2 regions of the Nonomuraea sp. NPDC050536 genome follow, and region 1 is predicted to be linked to the other one. Evidence: riboswitches for the same ligand, from Rfam matches in the RefSeq annotation. Region 1 holds a riboswitch; the other holds the start of a gene.
The links. A riboswitch is a leader RNA that binds a small molecule or an ion and turns the genes downstream of it on or off. The one in region 1 is predicted to bind cyclic di-AMP.
Positions count from the first base shown of each region.

Region 2: another riboswitch for cyclic di-AMP. It lies ahead of ACIBHX_RS18630 (CHAP domain-containing protein); the one in region 1 lies ahead of ACIBHX_RS35795 (coiled-coil domain-containing protein).

Region 1 covers NZ_JBITHD010000015.1:259,168-266,346, reverse strand. The annotation lists gene ACIBHX_RS35815 (dihydrolipoyl dehydrogenase family protein) at 1-191, shown strand, start outside; gene ACIBHX_RS35810 (50S ribosomal protein bL37) at 178-255, opposite strand; gene ACIBHX_RS35805 (DeoR/GlpR family DNA-binding transcription regulator) at 372-1,151, shown strand; gene galT (galactose-1-phosphate uridylyltransferase) at 1,148-2,212, shown strand; cyclic di-AMP (ydaO/yuaA leader) riboswitch at 2,280-2,418, shown strand; gene ACIBHX_RS35795 (coiled-coil domain-containing protein) at 2,424-3,371, shown strand; gene ACIBHX_RS35790 (hypothetical protein) at 3,451-3,753, shown strand; gene ACIBHX_RS35785 (NlpC/P60 family protein) at 3,750-4,865, shown strand; gene ACIBHX_RS35780 (MmcQ/YjbR family DNA-binding protein) at 4,881-5,231, opposite strand; gene ACIBHX_RS35775 (M50 family metallopeptidase) at 5,235-6,542, opposite strand; gene ACIBHX_RS35770 (LuxR C-terminal-related transcriptional regulator) at 6,699-7,179, shown strand, end outside.
Region 2 covers NZ_JBITHD010000006.1:4,790-11,968, reverse strand. The annotation lists gene ACIBHX_RS18640 (ABC transporter substrate-binding protein) at 1-1,027, opposite strand, end outside; gene ACIBHX_RS18635 (RNA polymerase sigma factor) at 1,352-2,590, opposite strand; gene ACIBHX_RS18630 (CHAP domain-containing protein) at 2,716-3,417, opposite strand; cyclic di-AMP (ydaO/yuaA leader) riboswitch at 3,431-3,566, opposite strand; gene ACIBHX_RS18625 (Gfo/Idh/MocA family protein) at 3,643-4,599, opposite strand; partial or broken gene ACIBHX_RS18620 (aldo/keto reductase) at 4,610-5,095, opposite strand; gene ACIBHX_RS18615 (hypothetical protein) at 5,212-6,165, shown strand; gene ACIBHX_RS18610 (DUF6716 putative glycosyltransferase) at 6,162-7,179, shown strand, end outside.

The DNA of each region.
Region 1 (7,179 bases):
TCGTGGCGGCCGACGGAGTCCTGGTGGGCGCGACCTGCGCGGGCCCCGGCGGTGGTGAGGTGCTGGGGCTGCTGACGCTGGCCGTGCACGCCAGGATCCCGCTCCAGCGGCTCGACGAGATGATCTATGCGTATCCCACGTTCCACCGCGCCGTCTCGGCCGTGGTGCGGGAGCTCGTCAGTTCGCGTTAGGGCGCTTGCCGTGGTTCGACCTCTTCTTCTTGCGAGCCCTGCCCTTGCGTGCGCGCCTGGCCATGAGATCTCCTTCCACAGGTCCTAGATCCAACCTCTCGCGCCCGCCGCTCAAACACAAGCGACATTCCCCAACATAGTCGTGTCATAATTTGGTGGAATGTGTTGGAAGGAGGGGGCGTGCTCGCACAGCAGCGGCAGCAGACGATCCTCGAGCGAGTACGCAGCACCGGTGGTGTCCGGGTCGCCGACCTGGTGCGCGAGCTGGGCGTCTCCGACATGACGATCCGCCGTGACCTGGAGGTGCTCGCCGAGCGCGGGCTGCTGGAGAAGGTGCACGGCGGCGCCACCGCCCTCGGGCCCGGCTCGACCGAGGAGCCGGGCTTCACCGCCAAGTCCTCCCGCCAGCAGGGCGAGAAGGAGGCCATCGCGCGTCGCGCCGCCGAGCTGGTACGGCCGGGCACCGCGGTGGCCCTGTCGGCGGGGACCACGACGTGGGCCCTGGCCCACCACCTCATCAGCGTTCCCGAGCTGACGGTGATCACGAACTCGATCCCGGTCGCCGACGTCTTCCACCGCAACCCGCGCGCCGACCGCACGGTCGTGCTGACCGGCGGCGTGCGCACGCCCTCCGACGCGCTGGTCGGGCCCGTGGCCGTGGCCGCGATCCGGCGCCTGCACGTGGACACGCTCTTCCTGGGGGTGCACGGGATGAGCGTGCGCGCCGGGTTCACCACGCCGAACCTGCTGGAGTCCGAGACCGACAGGGAGCTGGTAGCGGCGGCGCACCGGCTGGTCGTGCCCGCCGACCACACCAAGTGGAACACGGTCGGCATCAGCACGATCGCCGAGCTGGCCGAGGCCGACGTGGTCATCACCGACTCCGGGATGCCGCAGGAAGCACGTACCGAGCTGGCCGAACGGGCCGGAGAACTGATCATCGCGGAGGGCTCGCAGTGAAGCGCACCATCACCCACCTGGCGGACGGCCGAGAGTTGATCTACTTCGATCAGCGTGACGACGCCGACAGGAGCGCGATCGACCGGCGGGCGCTCGATCCCAGGCCGGTGGCTTCCGAGCTGCGGTACGACCCGCTGACCGAGGAGTGGATCGCGATCGCCGGGCACCGGCAGACGCGCACGTTCCTGCCCCCGGCAGACGAGTGCCCGCTGTGCCCGTCCACGGACACGCGGCTGTCGGAGATCCCGGCCCACGAATACGACGTGGTGGTGTTCGAGAACCGCTTCCCCTCTTTCTCTGGAAATTTCGGGGCTTATCACGATGTGGGCGGGCTGAGTGAGGTCCGTCCGGGCGTGGGGCGGTGCGAAGTGGTCTGCTTCACCTCCGACCACGACTCCTCCTTCTCGCGGCTGTCCGACGCGCAGGTGGAACTGGTCATGGAGGCCTGGGCCGACCGTACGGCGGAGCTGTCCGGGATCGAGGGCGTCGAGCAGGTCTTCGTCTTCGAGAACCGGGGCGAGGAGATCGGCATCACGCTCCCCCACCCGCACGGTCAGATCTACGCCTACCCCTACATCACGCCGCGCACCAAGCTCCACCTGGCCGCCGCGGAGAAGCGCCCCACCCTGTTCGCCGACGTGCTCACCGCCGAGCGCGCCGCCGGGACCCGGGTGGTGGCCGCCAACGACCTGTGGACCGCCTTCGTGCCCGCCGCGGCGCGCTGGCCGTTCGAGGTACACGTCTACCCGCACCGCCAGGTTCCGGACCTCGCGGCGCTGTCGGAGGCGGAACGGGCCGCGTTCGCGCCGCTCTACACCTCGGTGCTGCGGGCGCTTGACGGGCTGTTCGGGGTGGCCATGCCGTACATCGCGTCCTGGCACCAGGCGCCGGTGCGGCAGCGGCGCGAGCTGGGATACCTGCACCTGGAGCTGTTCAGCATCAGGCGGGCGCCGGGGAAGCTGAAGTACCTGGCGGGGTCGGAGTCGGCGATGGGCGCCTTCGTCAACGACGTGCTGCCGGAGGAGGCGGCCCGCATGCTTCGATCACAGGTAGATCACTAATTGATTTCGCCTTGGAGTCGCATTACCCCGGATATACGACTAGTATCCCTCACGCATCGGTCGTAACACCCGTTGCATGCCTAATCCCGGGCGCGTCGCCCGGGAGCCGGGGACCCACCGCACTCCGGGGTGAATCCACGCAAGTGGTAGGGAAGCTCCCACGCCCGAACCCGTCAGCTAACCCGGTCGGCAGAGGGAGAGGAACCCCCACGTGGCACGGGCGAACTTCGCCATCGGCCTCATCGCCGCCACAGCCGTGGCCCTCAGCGCCACTACTCCCGCCTCGGCGGCCCCCAAGCCCACGGAGAAGCAACTCCGCGCCGAGCTGAAGCAGCTCAACAGCAAGATCGACACGCTCATCGAGTCCTACAACGCCAAGCGGGTCGAGCTGACCAAGGCCAAGAAGGCGGCCGAGACCGCCAAGCAGCGCCTGGCCACCGCCCAGCAGGGGCTCGACCAGGCCGAGCGGAAGGTGGCCGAGCTGGCCACGCTCCGCTACCAGAACGGCGACCCGGCGCTGTCCAGCCTGATCCCGCCACCGACCGGCAGCGGCGCCGCCGTACTCGAGCAGCTCACCTCCGACCAGGTGGCGATGGTGCAGGCGGTGACCACCGCCCGTGACGAGACGAAGCAGGCCTCCGACGACGCGGCCGCGCTGGCCGCGCGGATCAAGGCCAACGCCGACGACGTCGGCAAGGAGAAGGACCAGGCCGAGGGGCTCATCAAGGACATCCAGCAGAGGCTGCAGAACCTCATCCCCTACGGGCCCGGCCGCAAGTCCGACGGATCCTGGGCGCCCGAGCTGCCCGGCGGCTCCGACAACATCACGCCGCGCATGCGCACGATCCGCGGCCTGATCGAGAAGAACTTCAAGCTGCCCTTCGACGTCGGCTGCTTCCGCTCCGGCGGTGGCGGCGAGCATCCGCTCGGGCGCGCCTGCGACTTCATGATGAGCTCAGGCGGCACGATGCCCGGCGCCGCCAACAACACGCTGGGCGATCAGATCGCGGCCTGGGCGCTGAAGAACCAGGACAAGCTCGGCGTGAAGTACGTGATCTGGAAGCAGCGCATCAACATGGGCTCAGGCTGGCGCGCCATGGAGGACCGCGGCAGCATCACCGAGAACCACTACGACCACGTGCACATCTCGATGAACTGACAGCCGAGCCAGATCGATCACAAAGGTGATAAATTCCCGTGATGTCTGATGTCCATGGGGCATGGCGGGAGAGGCTTTCATGGCGGGGTTCGATATCTACTTCGACGCGCTCGAAGACTGTGCGGGTAAGGCCAACGGCGTCGCGAACCAGTTCAAGACCGTGGCCGACGAGAACCCGGCAGGCCCCACGCAGTCCTGCTTCGGCTCCCTCCCGGACGCCTCCGGCAAGCTCGTCGAGGCCGTCAAGAAACTCGAGTCGAAGCTCGCCTCCGAGACCCGGCACGCCCAGCGAAACCTGAAGAAGGTCGAAGCGGCCCTGTACAAGGTCGTCAGCAACGTCCGCAAAGCCGACAACCCAGGCTCCGAGGTGGCGCAGGCGTGACGGACATCTGGCAGTCGTACCTCAGCGCCATCCAGAACATCATCAACGACCTGAACGGCGATGATGACGCGATCTACAAGATCGCGAAGCGCTGGCGGACACTGGCCACCAACGCGACCACGCACGTCGGCACCCTCAAACGCGCGGTCACCACCGTCGACGACGCCTGGAACGGCGACGCCTCCGAGAGCTTCAAGACGCACATGGCCCAGTATCCCCAGGCCGCCAATGCGCTGAGCGGCGCGCTGACGAGCTGCGCCGACAAACTGGACACCGCAGGGACGACGCTGGCAAGCACCAGACGCGAGGTCCAGTCCATCTATCACCAAGTGGACGAGAAGCGTAAGAACAGCGACGGCGACCCGACCGAGGGCGCCAAGTCCGAGCTGGCCACCGCGCTGGGGCGAGCCCAGATGCAGAAGCAGCTGGCGGTCGACGCCGTCGGCAAAGCCACCGACGAGATCAACAAACGTTTCGGCGACGACGTCAAGTTCTTCGAGTCCATCGGCGCTCCAGGTGACGAGGACTTCGTCCCGCACGACGGGCAGCGCTGGATCCCCGACCCCGGCTTCCGGCCCGCGGCCACCCAGTTGGCGACCTACCACCCCAACGGAAACGGCGGCGTGGCAGACAGCGGCGTGAGCGGCGGCGTGGCAGACGCCGGCGTGAGCGGCGGCGTCCGCTACTCGGGGAACATCACGCCCCCGCCGAACGCCCTCAGCCTCGCCGCGAACCCGCGCGCCCAGAGCGTCATCGACTACGCGCTCAAGCAGCTCGGCGATCGGTACGTCTGGGGTGCGACCGGGCCCGACACCTTCGACTGCTCCGGGCTGACGCTCCGCGCATACGAGGCGGCCGGGATCACCATCCCCCGGGTGGCCGCCGACCAGTGGTCCCACGGCCCGCGCATCCCCGATGGCAAGGAACAAGCCGGTGACCTCATCTTCTTCGACAGCACCGGAGACGGCGTGCCGGATCACGTGGGAATCGTGCTCGACCCGGTGAAGCACACGATGATCCACGCCCCCAATTCGCGCACGGTGGTACAGATCACGAACTACGCCGAGTACGGCACCCCTCGTGTGGGGTTCACCCGCCCCGGAGTGCCCTGACCCTCGACCGCGCGGTCAGGGCAGCCGCTCGATGAGCGACTTGGGGGCGATCACGCGGTAGGCGTCGGTGACGATCTCGGCGATCTCGTCCCAGTCGGCCTCGACGTCGAGGTAGACGCCCAGCCACCCGCGATGCCCGACGTACGGCGGGCGGAAGAACCGCTCCGGGTCCTCGCCCACCAGCTCCTGCTGGGCCCCGGGCGGCGCCGCGCACCAGAAGCCCAGCCGGTCGTCGTGATGGTGGTCGGCGTACATGACGAACGTCTTCTTCCCGCGCACGAACCACGTCGGCTCGCCGTGGCTGAGCCGTTCCGTGGTCTCGGGCAGCGCCAGGCAGATGCGGCGCAGCTCCTCCAGCGGGTCCATCCGTCAGCGTGTGATGGTCAGCGGGTTGAACACGTCCGCGTACATCAGCAGCCCGGCCATCACGATCATCAGGATGGCCAGCGCGTAGGTCAGCGGCAGCAGCTTGGCGATGTCGACGTAGCGCGGCTCGGGACGCCGGGTGATGCGGGCGAAGCCCCGCTTGATGCCCTCCCACAGGCCGCCGGCGATGTGCCCGCCGTCCAGCGGCAGCAGCGGGATCAGGTTGAACATGCCGACCGCCAGGTTGAAGCCGCCCAGCAGGTTCAGCAGGAACAGCACCTTCTTCTCGAGGGACAGGTCGGAGGCGAGGATCTCGCCGCCCATCCGCCCGGCGCCGACCACGCCCACAGGGCCCTCGGGGTCGCGCTTCTCGCCGGAGAAGGCGGCGTTCCAGACGCCCACCATCTTCTGCGGCAGGTTGACCAGCGACGTCGCCACACGGCCCGTCAGGTCGCCCATGTAGCCGAACACCGCGCCGACGCTCTGCTTCTCCAGCACCTCGGTGGGCATGACGCCGAGGAAGCCGACGTTCTTCTCGATCTTGGTCGGGTCCTTGACCGAGGGGCGGTCCTGGGCGATCAGCGTGGCGTTCAGCGTCATCGGCTTGCCCGCGCGGACGATGCCGATGGCGACCGGCCCCGCGCCGTGGGAGCGGATCACGCGGGTGGCGTCGTCCCAGGTGGCGATCTTCTGGCCGCCGAGCGAGACGATCTGGTCGCCGGGCTTGAGCCCCGCCTTGGCGGCCGGGGTCGGCTGGTCACCGGGCAGGCAGGCGTCGCGCTTCTCGGCGACGGGGATGACGCAGGTCTGCGTCTCGGGCGACACGACGGGCTTGTAGCCGGTGGGCAGGCCGACGCCCACCAGCATGATGCCGAAGAACACGAACGCGAGCACGAAGTTCATGGCCGGGCCGCCGGACATGATGATGACCTTCTGCCACCACTTCTTGCGGTAGAAGACCCGGCCCTCGTCGCCCGGCCTGACCTCCTCCTGCGCCGCCTCGCGGGCCGAGTCGATCAGTCCCTGGAACGGGCCCGTCGAGGTGCCGCGCAGCTTGCTCGGGTCGTCGCCGGGCCTGGGCGGCAGCATGCCGATCATGCGGATGTAACCGCCGAGCGGGATCCACTTGATCCCGTACTCGGTGTCGCCCTTCCGCCTGGACCAGGCCGTGGAACCGAAACCCACCATGTACTGGGTGACCTTGACGCCGAAGAGCTTGGCCGGCACGAGGTGGCCGATCTCGTGCAACGCGATGGAAGCCATCAGCCCAAGGAGGAAGATGACGATCCCCGCGAGATAGAGCCAGTTCATGTAGGCGCGCTCCAGGGCAGACGGAAGGTCCCAACCATCCCCAGAGTAGTCGAACTCGCCGGACGTGAACGGCTTGCGGAGGCTTTGGCGAATCGGGAGACTTCGTTGACAGTACGCAATCACGCGATCACTCTGGGAGATGACGGAGGGAGCGCCTTGATCCGGATTCTGGTCGCCGAGCACCTGCCTCTGGTACGGCGGGGCCTGGTCGCCTCGCTCGACGCCGAGCCAGGCCTGCGCGTCGTGGCCGAGGTGGGCACCGGCGAGGAGCTCGCGCGGACGGCCTGCGAGCCGGACGTCGCGGTCATCGATCTGGATCTTCCCGAGACCGGCGGGCTGGCGGCCATGGCCTGGCTGCACGAACGGGATCCCGGCTGCCGGGTGCTGATCCTGTCGGCGCAGCCGAGCCCCGGTCAGGTGCGGGCCGCGTTCGCGGCCAGGGCGCTGGGGTTCATGAGCCTGGACGTGGCGCCCGAGCAGCTGGCCGCCGGGCTGCGGCGGATCGCCTCCGGGCGGCGGGCGGTCGACTCCGAGCTGGCCGTGGCGGCGCTGGAGTCCGCGGCCAACCCGCTGACGCGGCGGGAGCTGGACGTGCTGCGGATCGCGGCGGGCGGGGCCCGGTCGACCGAGATCGCGG
Region 2 (7,179 bases), on a different contig from region 1:
CGCTGGTCAGGTAGTCGGCGACCTGCGCGGCCTCTTTCGGGTGCTTGGACTGCTTGGGTACGGCCAGCCACGAGCCGCCCCAGTTGCCGCCGCCGCCGGGGACCGCGGCCACGTCCCACTTGCCCTTGCCGCCCTCACCGGCGTTGCCGCTGACCACGCCGAGCATCCAGGACGGGCAGCCGAGCGTGGCGAAAGCGCCCTTCTGCGTGCCCGCGGCCCACTCGTCGGTGAAGTTGCGCAGCTTGGCGGTCAGGCCCAGCTTGCTCATCTTCGTGGCGAAGTCGAAGGCCGTCTTGACCGCCGGGTTCTTGTCGACGATGAGGTTGTTGGAGGTGTCGAAGTACATGACGTTGCCGTTCTTCGCGGCCTCCTGGTAGAGCACCACCTGGTAGAGGGTGTTGGTGCCGTCGGTGAACCTGCTGTCCTTGACCTTCGCCTGGAACTGCTGGCCGACCTTGATGAAGTCGTCCCAGGTGGGCCAGAGCGCGCTCACCTTCTCGCGGTCGGTGGGCAGGCCCGCCTTCTTGAACAGGTCGGCGCGATAGCACAGGCTCATGCCGCCGATGTCGGTGCCCAGGCCGAACAGCTTGCCGTCGGCGGTGACGCCGTTCTCCCACTTCCAGGCGGGGAAGTCGGCCTTGCGGCCGTCCAGGCCGTACTGCTTCAGATCGGCCCACCACTCGGGGTGCGCTTTGGCCAGGCCCATGCCGCCCTCGTCGATGCCGATCACGTCGCCGGCGCCGTTGCCGGCCTGCAGCCACTGGATCATCTGCGGCCAGTACTGCTGCTCGAACTGGTCGGTCAGGTGCTCTTCCTTGATCTGGATGTCCTTGTGCTCGGCGTTCCACCTGGTGATGGCGTTCTTGTAGCCGAAGTTGCTGCCGCCGCCGAAGGTCTGCACCCGGATCGTGACCGGCTGCGCGGCCGCCGACGTCTTGGGAGCGGAGGTGGAGCCGCTGCTGCACGAGACGGTGGTGGCCAGCACGGCGACCACGGCTCCTGCCGCGGCAAAGCGCTTGTTGGTCATGATTCCTTGCCCCTCTGGGTGGGTCGTGGGTGGGAGGTGGGAGGAGTTGGGAGCGCTCCCAGCAAGAGTGCCTGCAGCGCCCATTCCCGTCAATCCACCGAAACGCAACCGTTACCGGGCGTGCCATCGAGCAGGACTTTCACGGACGAACGCCCCAAACATGCTGTTGGGAGCGCTCCCATCCCATCCACGTCGTTTCCGCGCTTTTACGGCAAGCCTGGGGACCGCCTCTCACCGTCGCGGGCTCGCGTGGGTGCACGGCGGCAGGGCTGAACGCGTGCGTGGTGCCCGCCGTAACGCCGCCCTGTGGGCCTGGCGCCAGGGTCAGGCGGGATCGCAGGCCTGGGCGCGGGCGGCGAGCAGGACGCGCTCGCGCTCGTTGCGCGTGAGCGTGGCGGCGCGCTCGAACTCCGCGCGCGCCTCCTCCCGGCGGCCGAGCTTGAACAGCAGGTCGCCGCGGACGCTCGGCAGCAGGTGGTAGGCCTTGAGCGAGGGGTCGTCGACGAGCTGGTCGATCAGCTCGAGCCCGACCGCCGGGCCGTACGCCATCGACAGCGCGACGGCGCGGTTCAGCTCGATGACGGGGGAGGGCGACAGGTGGGCCAGCTCCTCGTAGAGGGCGGCGATCCGCGGCCAGTCGGTCGACTCCGGCGTCAGCGCCCTGGCATGGCAGGCAGCGATGGCGGCCTGCAGCGTGTAGGGGCCGCGCGCGGCGCTGAGCGTCCCGGCGCGCTCCAGCGACTCCAGGCCGCGGGTGATGTGCGGCCGGTCCCAGCGGGCGCGGTCCTGCTCGAGCAGCAGCACGGGCTCGCCCGACGGGCCCACCCGGGCGGCCGAGCGCGACTGCTGGATCTCCATCAGCGCGACCAGCCCGTGCACCTCGGGCTCCGCGGGCATCAGCCCGGCCAGGACGCGGCCCAGGCGCAGCGCGTCCTCGCACAGCCCCGGGCGCATCCAGTCGTCACCGGCGGTCGCCGAGTAGCCTTCGTTGAAGATCAGGTAGATGACCTCGAGGACGGACGTGAGCCGTCCCGCCAGCTCCGCGCCCTGCGGTACCTCGAACGGCACGCCCTTGTCGGCCAGCGTCCGCTTCGCGCGGACGATCCGCTGGGCCACCGTCGGCTCCGGCACCAGGAAAGCCCGGGCGATCTCGTCGGTGGTCAGCCCGCCGAGCACCTTGAGCGTGAGCGCCACCCTTGCCTCGGTGGACAGCACCGGATGGCAGGCGGTGAACACCAGCCGCAGCAGGTCGTCCTCGATCTCGTCGACCTCGGGCAGGTGCTCGGTGTCGTCCAGAGCGTGACCGATCTCGGCGAGCTTGCGCTCGTAGTTCTGCTGGCGCCTGATCAGGTCGATCGCCCGCCGCTTGGCCACCGTCATCAGCCAGGCGCCCGGGTTGCGCGGCACGCCCGTCTCCGGCCACTGCTCCAGCGCGGCTACCAGGGCGTCCTGCGCCAGCTCCTCGGCCAGGCCCAGGTCGCGGACGAGGCCCGTCAGCCCGGCGATCAGCCGGGCCGCCTCGATCCGCCAGACGGTCTCAACCGTGCGATGAGCGTCGGTCACCGGGCCATCACAGCAGCTCACCCGTCCCGCTGACAACGGTGTCCCGGCCGGTCTTGTCCACGATCGTGAACTTCACGAATGGGGGATCGATCATGACCGGCAGGACACGCAACGGCGGGGAGGGGTCAGGAGGCGTACTCGGGGTAGCCGTAGCCGACGACCTGGGACTTGGGGCGGACGCGCTTCTCGACCTCACCGTTGCCGGTGTTGCCCTCGATCGTGGTGATGGTCCCGTTGTGGTTGTCCTTGACGACGAAGCCGACGTGGTCGATGTCGTCGAGGCTCTTGCTGCCGTCCCAGGCGTAGTAGACGACCGCGCCGGGCTTGGGGGTGTTGCCCCAGCGCTTGTTGTTCTTGAACCACTTGGCGTAAGTGACGGTGTAGGCGTCCCAGCCGACGGTGGAGCGGGCGCCGGTCTGCTCGCCCACCCAGGAGACGAACATGGCGCACCACGCGGCGTTCCGGTACTCCGCCTTGCTGCCGCCGTCGCGCCTGACGGTCTCCGTGGCGCGCGGGGAGTTCATGTACCACTTCTGGAACTTGGTCCCACCGCCGCTGGCGTCTTCCCTGGTGCCGATCTGCCTGGCGGCCAGCGTCAGGACCTGGGCCGCGGTGACCCTCGCCTTGACAGTGTGCGCCTTGACGGTGTGCGTCTTCGTGTAGGTCTCGTCGGTGATCACCTGCGCGGCGGGCGCCTTCACCGAGGCGGTGTCGGCGGTGGCGGCCTGGGCCGCGTGGGAGCCGAAGGCGGTGGTGAGGACCGTCAATCCGAGGACGGCGTGAGCGTAACCGATCTTGGGCGCACGAGTAAGACGATGCTTGACCATCGGGTGGGAGATCTCCTTGCTTCCATGCCGCTTACCGAGTTAGCTGACGGGTTCGGGCGTGGAAGCTGCCCTACGGCACCGTGGTGCCGATTCACCCCAAGGACGTGGGTCCCCGGCTCCGCGCGAGGCGGACTCAGCGGTCACAGGGTTTTCCTGTGATGTGGCAACGAAAAGGTTGCCCGGACATGGAGAAAGTAATACATGCGGCAAGAGGGTGACAAATCCCTAAAGGTAAAGTTTGGTGATCTGCCCCCGTGCTTCGTCCAGCAACCCGGCCATCGCGAGGCTCTCATCCAGCGGCATGACAGGGCTTTCCGTGCGCCCCTCGGCCAGGGCGTCGCGCACCTCACGAAGCTCGCCCGCGTAGCCGTTTTCGGCCGGATCGAGCAGGTGCTCGGAGGGGCTCACACCGGGTCCTGACAGCACGACCCGGCGCGGCGCCCAGAAGGGCGCGTCGATGTCGGCACGCAGCGAGGAGCCCACCACGGTGGCCGTGTTCGGGTAGGCGGCGAGTAAAGAGACGTCCACGAGCGCCCGGGCGCCGGACGGGTAGATCAACACGCCGCCCGCTTCAGCGTCCACCCCGGTGGGCGCGAGCGAGCCCGTCACGTGCAACGACGCAGGCTGGCCGAGCAGCAGCTGGGCCAGCCCGAACGGGTAGATGCCCAGGTCGAGCAGCCCTCCGCCGCCCAGCGCAGGGGCGAAGAGCCGATGGGCGGGATCGAAGGGCTGCGCGAAGCCGAAGGACGCCTGCACCGACCGGACGTCCGTCACGGACTCCTTGACCATGCGGATCAGCGGGTTGAAGCGCATCCACATGGCCTCCATCAGGAAGACCCCGGTCTGGCGGGCCAGCCGGACCATGCGCTCGGTGTCGGCGACGGAGGCGGTCAGCGGCTTCTCGCACAGCACCGCCTTACCGTGCGCGAACGCGGCCTCGGCCACCTCCAGGTGCTGGGCGTGCGGGGTGGCCACGTAGACGGCGTCCACCTCGGGGTCGGCGCACAGCTCGTCGTAGGAGCCGTACGGCGTGCCGCCGAACTCGGCCGCGAAGGCGGCCGCCCGCTCCGGAGAGCGCGATGCGACAGCCGCGACCCGCATCCCGGGCTCTGCCGCGATGACCGCGGCGACGGTCCTGGCGATGCCGCCGGTCGCCGCGATGCCCCACCCTAAGTCCGCCATGCCGATCACCCTATCGGTTGAAGGTCGCCGGATCGGGGCCCAGTCGCGTGCCCCTGCTCAGCGCGCCGATGGCCGCCATGTCCTCGGCGTCGAGGAGGAAGTCGAAGACGTCGATGTTCTCCCGTATCCGCGCCGGCGTGACGGACTTGGGGATCACCACGTTGCCGAGCTGGATGTGCCAGCGCAGCACGATCTGGGCGGGCGATTTGCCGTGCTTGTCGCCGAACACGGCCAGCGCGGGGTCCTCCAGCAGGCCGCGGCCCTGGCCGAGTGGGCTCCACGCCTCGGTGAGGATGCCGTTGGCGGCGTGATAGGCGCGCAGCTGCTTCTGCGGGAAGTACGGGTGCAGCTCGATCTGGTTGATCGACGGGGTGATCTCGGCCTCCCGGTCGAGCCTCTCCAGATGGTCGAGAGTGAAATTCGACACACCGATGGCCTTGACCCGGCCCTCGCGGTAGATCTTCTCGAGACTTTGCCAAGCCTGCACATATCTGTCCCAGCTGCGGAATCTGCACGCCGTCGGTGTTGAGCATGAGCGAGTTCATGCGATCCATTGTTCACGCGGCGTTACCTGTCGCTTCAGGTGACCTGGCTAACTTGGGGGCCGTCGTGATGAACCAATGGGGCAAGGCGGCCTCGGCCTGGGTGGAGTCGCCGCTGCAAATGCTGTGCGCCGTCGAGGCCCACCACGCCGGACTGCTCGGCCCGGAGACCAGGCTGGTGCCCCGCGCCGGGCTGCGCCCGCTCAGGGTGACCCGCCGGGAGCTGGCCAAGCTCGCCCTGCCCAAGGGGCTGGAGCTGGCCGAGCCGCGCGAGCGGATGCCGCGCAAGGTGCAGGCGGTGGGCGACGCGTTCTCCGGGCGGGTGCAGCTGCGCTGGCTCGTCTCCGGCCCGGGTCCCATCGTGATCGTCGACGACGGGCTGGCCACGCTGCGGCTGCTCGAGCTGCTGGCGGCCGGGCCGTACAAGCCGCTGCTGCGGGCGCGCGCCCAGCCGGGACGGCTGCGCGAGCTGCTCGGCCTGGCCGCGGCGATCCGGCTGCACGCCAGCCGGGTGTCCGTCTTCACCGCGCTGCCGGTCCCCGCCCAGCTGGCCGAGGGCGTCGCGGCCGCCGGGGTGAACCTGGTCAGGCACGACTTCGGCTGGCTGCGCGAGCAGCCGCAGAGCACGCCGACGCCGCCCGAGCGGACCGTGGTGCTGGGTACCTCGCTGGTCCGCAACGGCCTGGTGCACCGCGAGAACTACCTGCGCTGGCTGGCCGAGCTGGCCGACAGCGAGCCGCTGGCCTACTTCCCGCACCGGCGCGAGGATCCCGGCGACGTGGCGATCATCCGCGAACGGCCCGGCATCACCGTGCACGAGGCGGGCGCCCCGGCCGAGCTGACCCTGCGCGGGCTCGAGGCGGGCCAGCGGGTGGTGAGCCTGCCGTCCACCGCGATCACCTCGCTGCGGGTCCTGCTCGGACCGCGCGGCGTGGCCGTCGAGCCGGTGGACGTACCCGACGAATGGTGGACCAGCAGGGCCGCCCCGGCCCTCCGCTCGCATTTGACAGGAGTACCCAGGTGAAAGTGCTGGCCGTGGCCGACTCGGACTCGTATCTGAAGTGGGTGGCCAGCCTGCTCGACGATCTGCCCGACGGGTGCGTGACCGACCTGGCCGTCGTGCGCACCCCGATCGCGCCCTCGCCCGCCCAGCTGGCCGCCGCGGTGGGCGACAGGCCCGTGCCGCCGGTGCTGTCGGCGCGCGCGCTCAGGCGTGCGGCGGAGCGCGACAAGCCCGAGGTGATCATCCTGGCCTGCACGGGACCCGTGGTGGACGTGCTGGCCGCGGACGTGCTGGCCGGGCTGCGGCCGCGGCCGGTGTTCGTGACCGGGCTGCCCGGCATCTCCGTGCCCGCCACCGAGAAGGCCTGGCTCTACCGCAGCGGCTGCGACCTGTTCGTGGTGCACAGCGAGCGGGAGGTGGCCGAGTTCGGCGAGATCGCGGCCAGGCTCGGCGGGGGAGGGGCGGTGGGGCTGGCCCGCCTGCCGTTCCTGCGCGCCGCGGCCGGCGGCCGGACCAAGGAGCGGGTGGTCTTCGCCACCCAGGCGAAGGTGCCGCGCGAGCGGGAGGAGCGCGAGCGCATCCTGCTGTCGCTGGCGGCGCTGGCCGAGCGCAGGCCTGACCTGGAGGTCGTGGTGAAGCTGCGCGCCCTGGAGGACGAGCGGCAGACCCACAACGAGCGCCACCACTACCAGCGGCTCTGGCGCGAGCTCGGCGAGCCGGGCAGGCTGAGCTTCGCGGCCGGTCCCATGCACGAGCAGCTGGCCAGGGCGGAGGGCTTCGTCACCGTCAGCTCCACGGCCGCGCTCGAGGCCATCGCCCAGGACGTGCCGCTGCTGGTCCTGGAGGACTTCGGCGTCAGCGCCGAGATGATCAACCTGGTGTTCGAGGGCAGCAGCGTCCTCGGCACGCTCGGCGACCTGGAGCAGGGCGACTTCAGGACCGCCTCGCCGGCCTGGTGCGCGGCCAACTACTTCCACCCCGCCGGCCGCGACAGCTGGGTGGCGCTGCTGACCGCGCTGGTCATCGGGCCGTTCT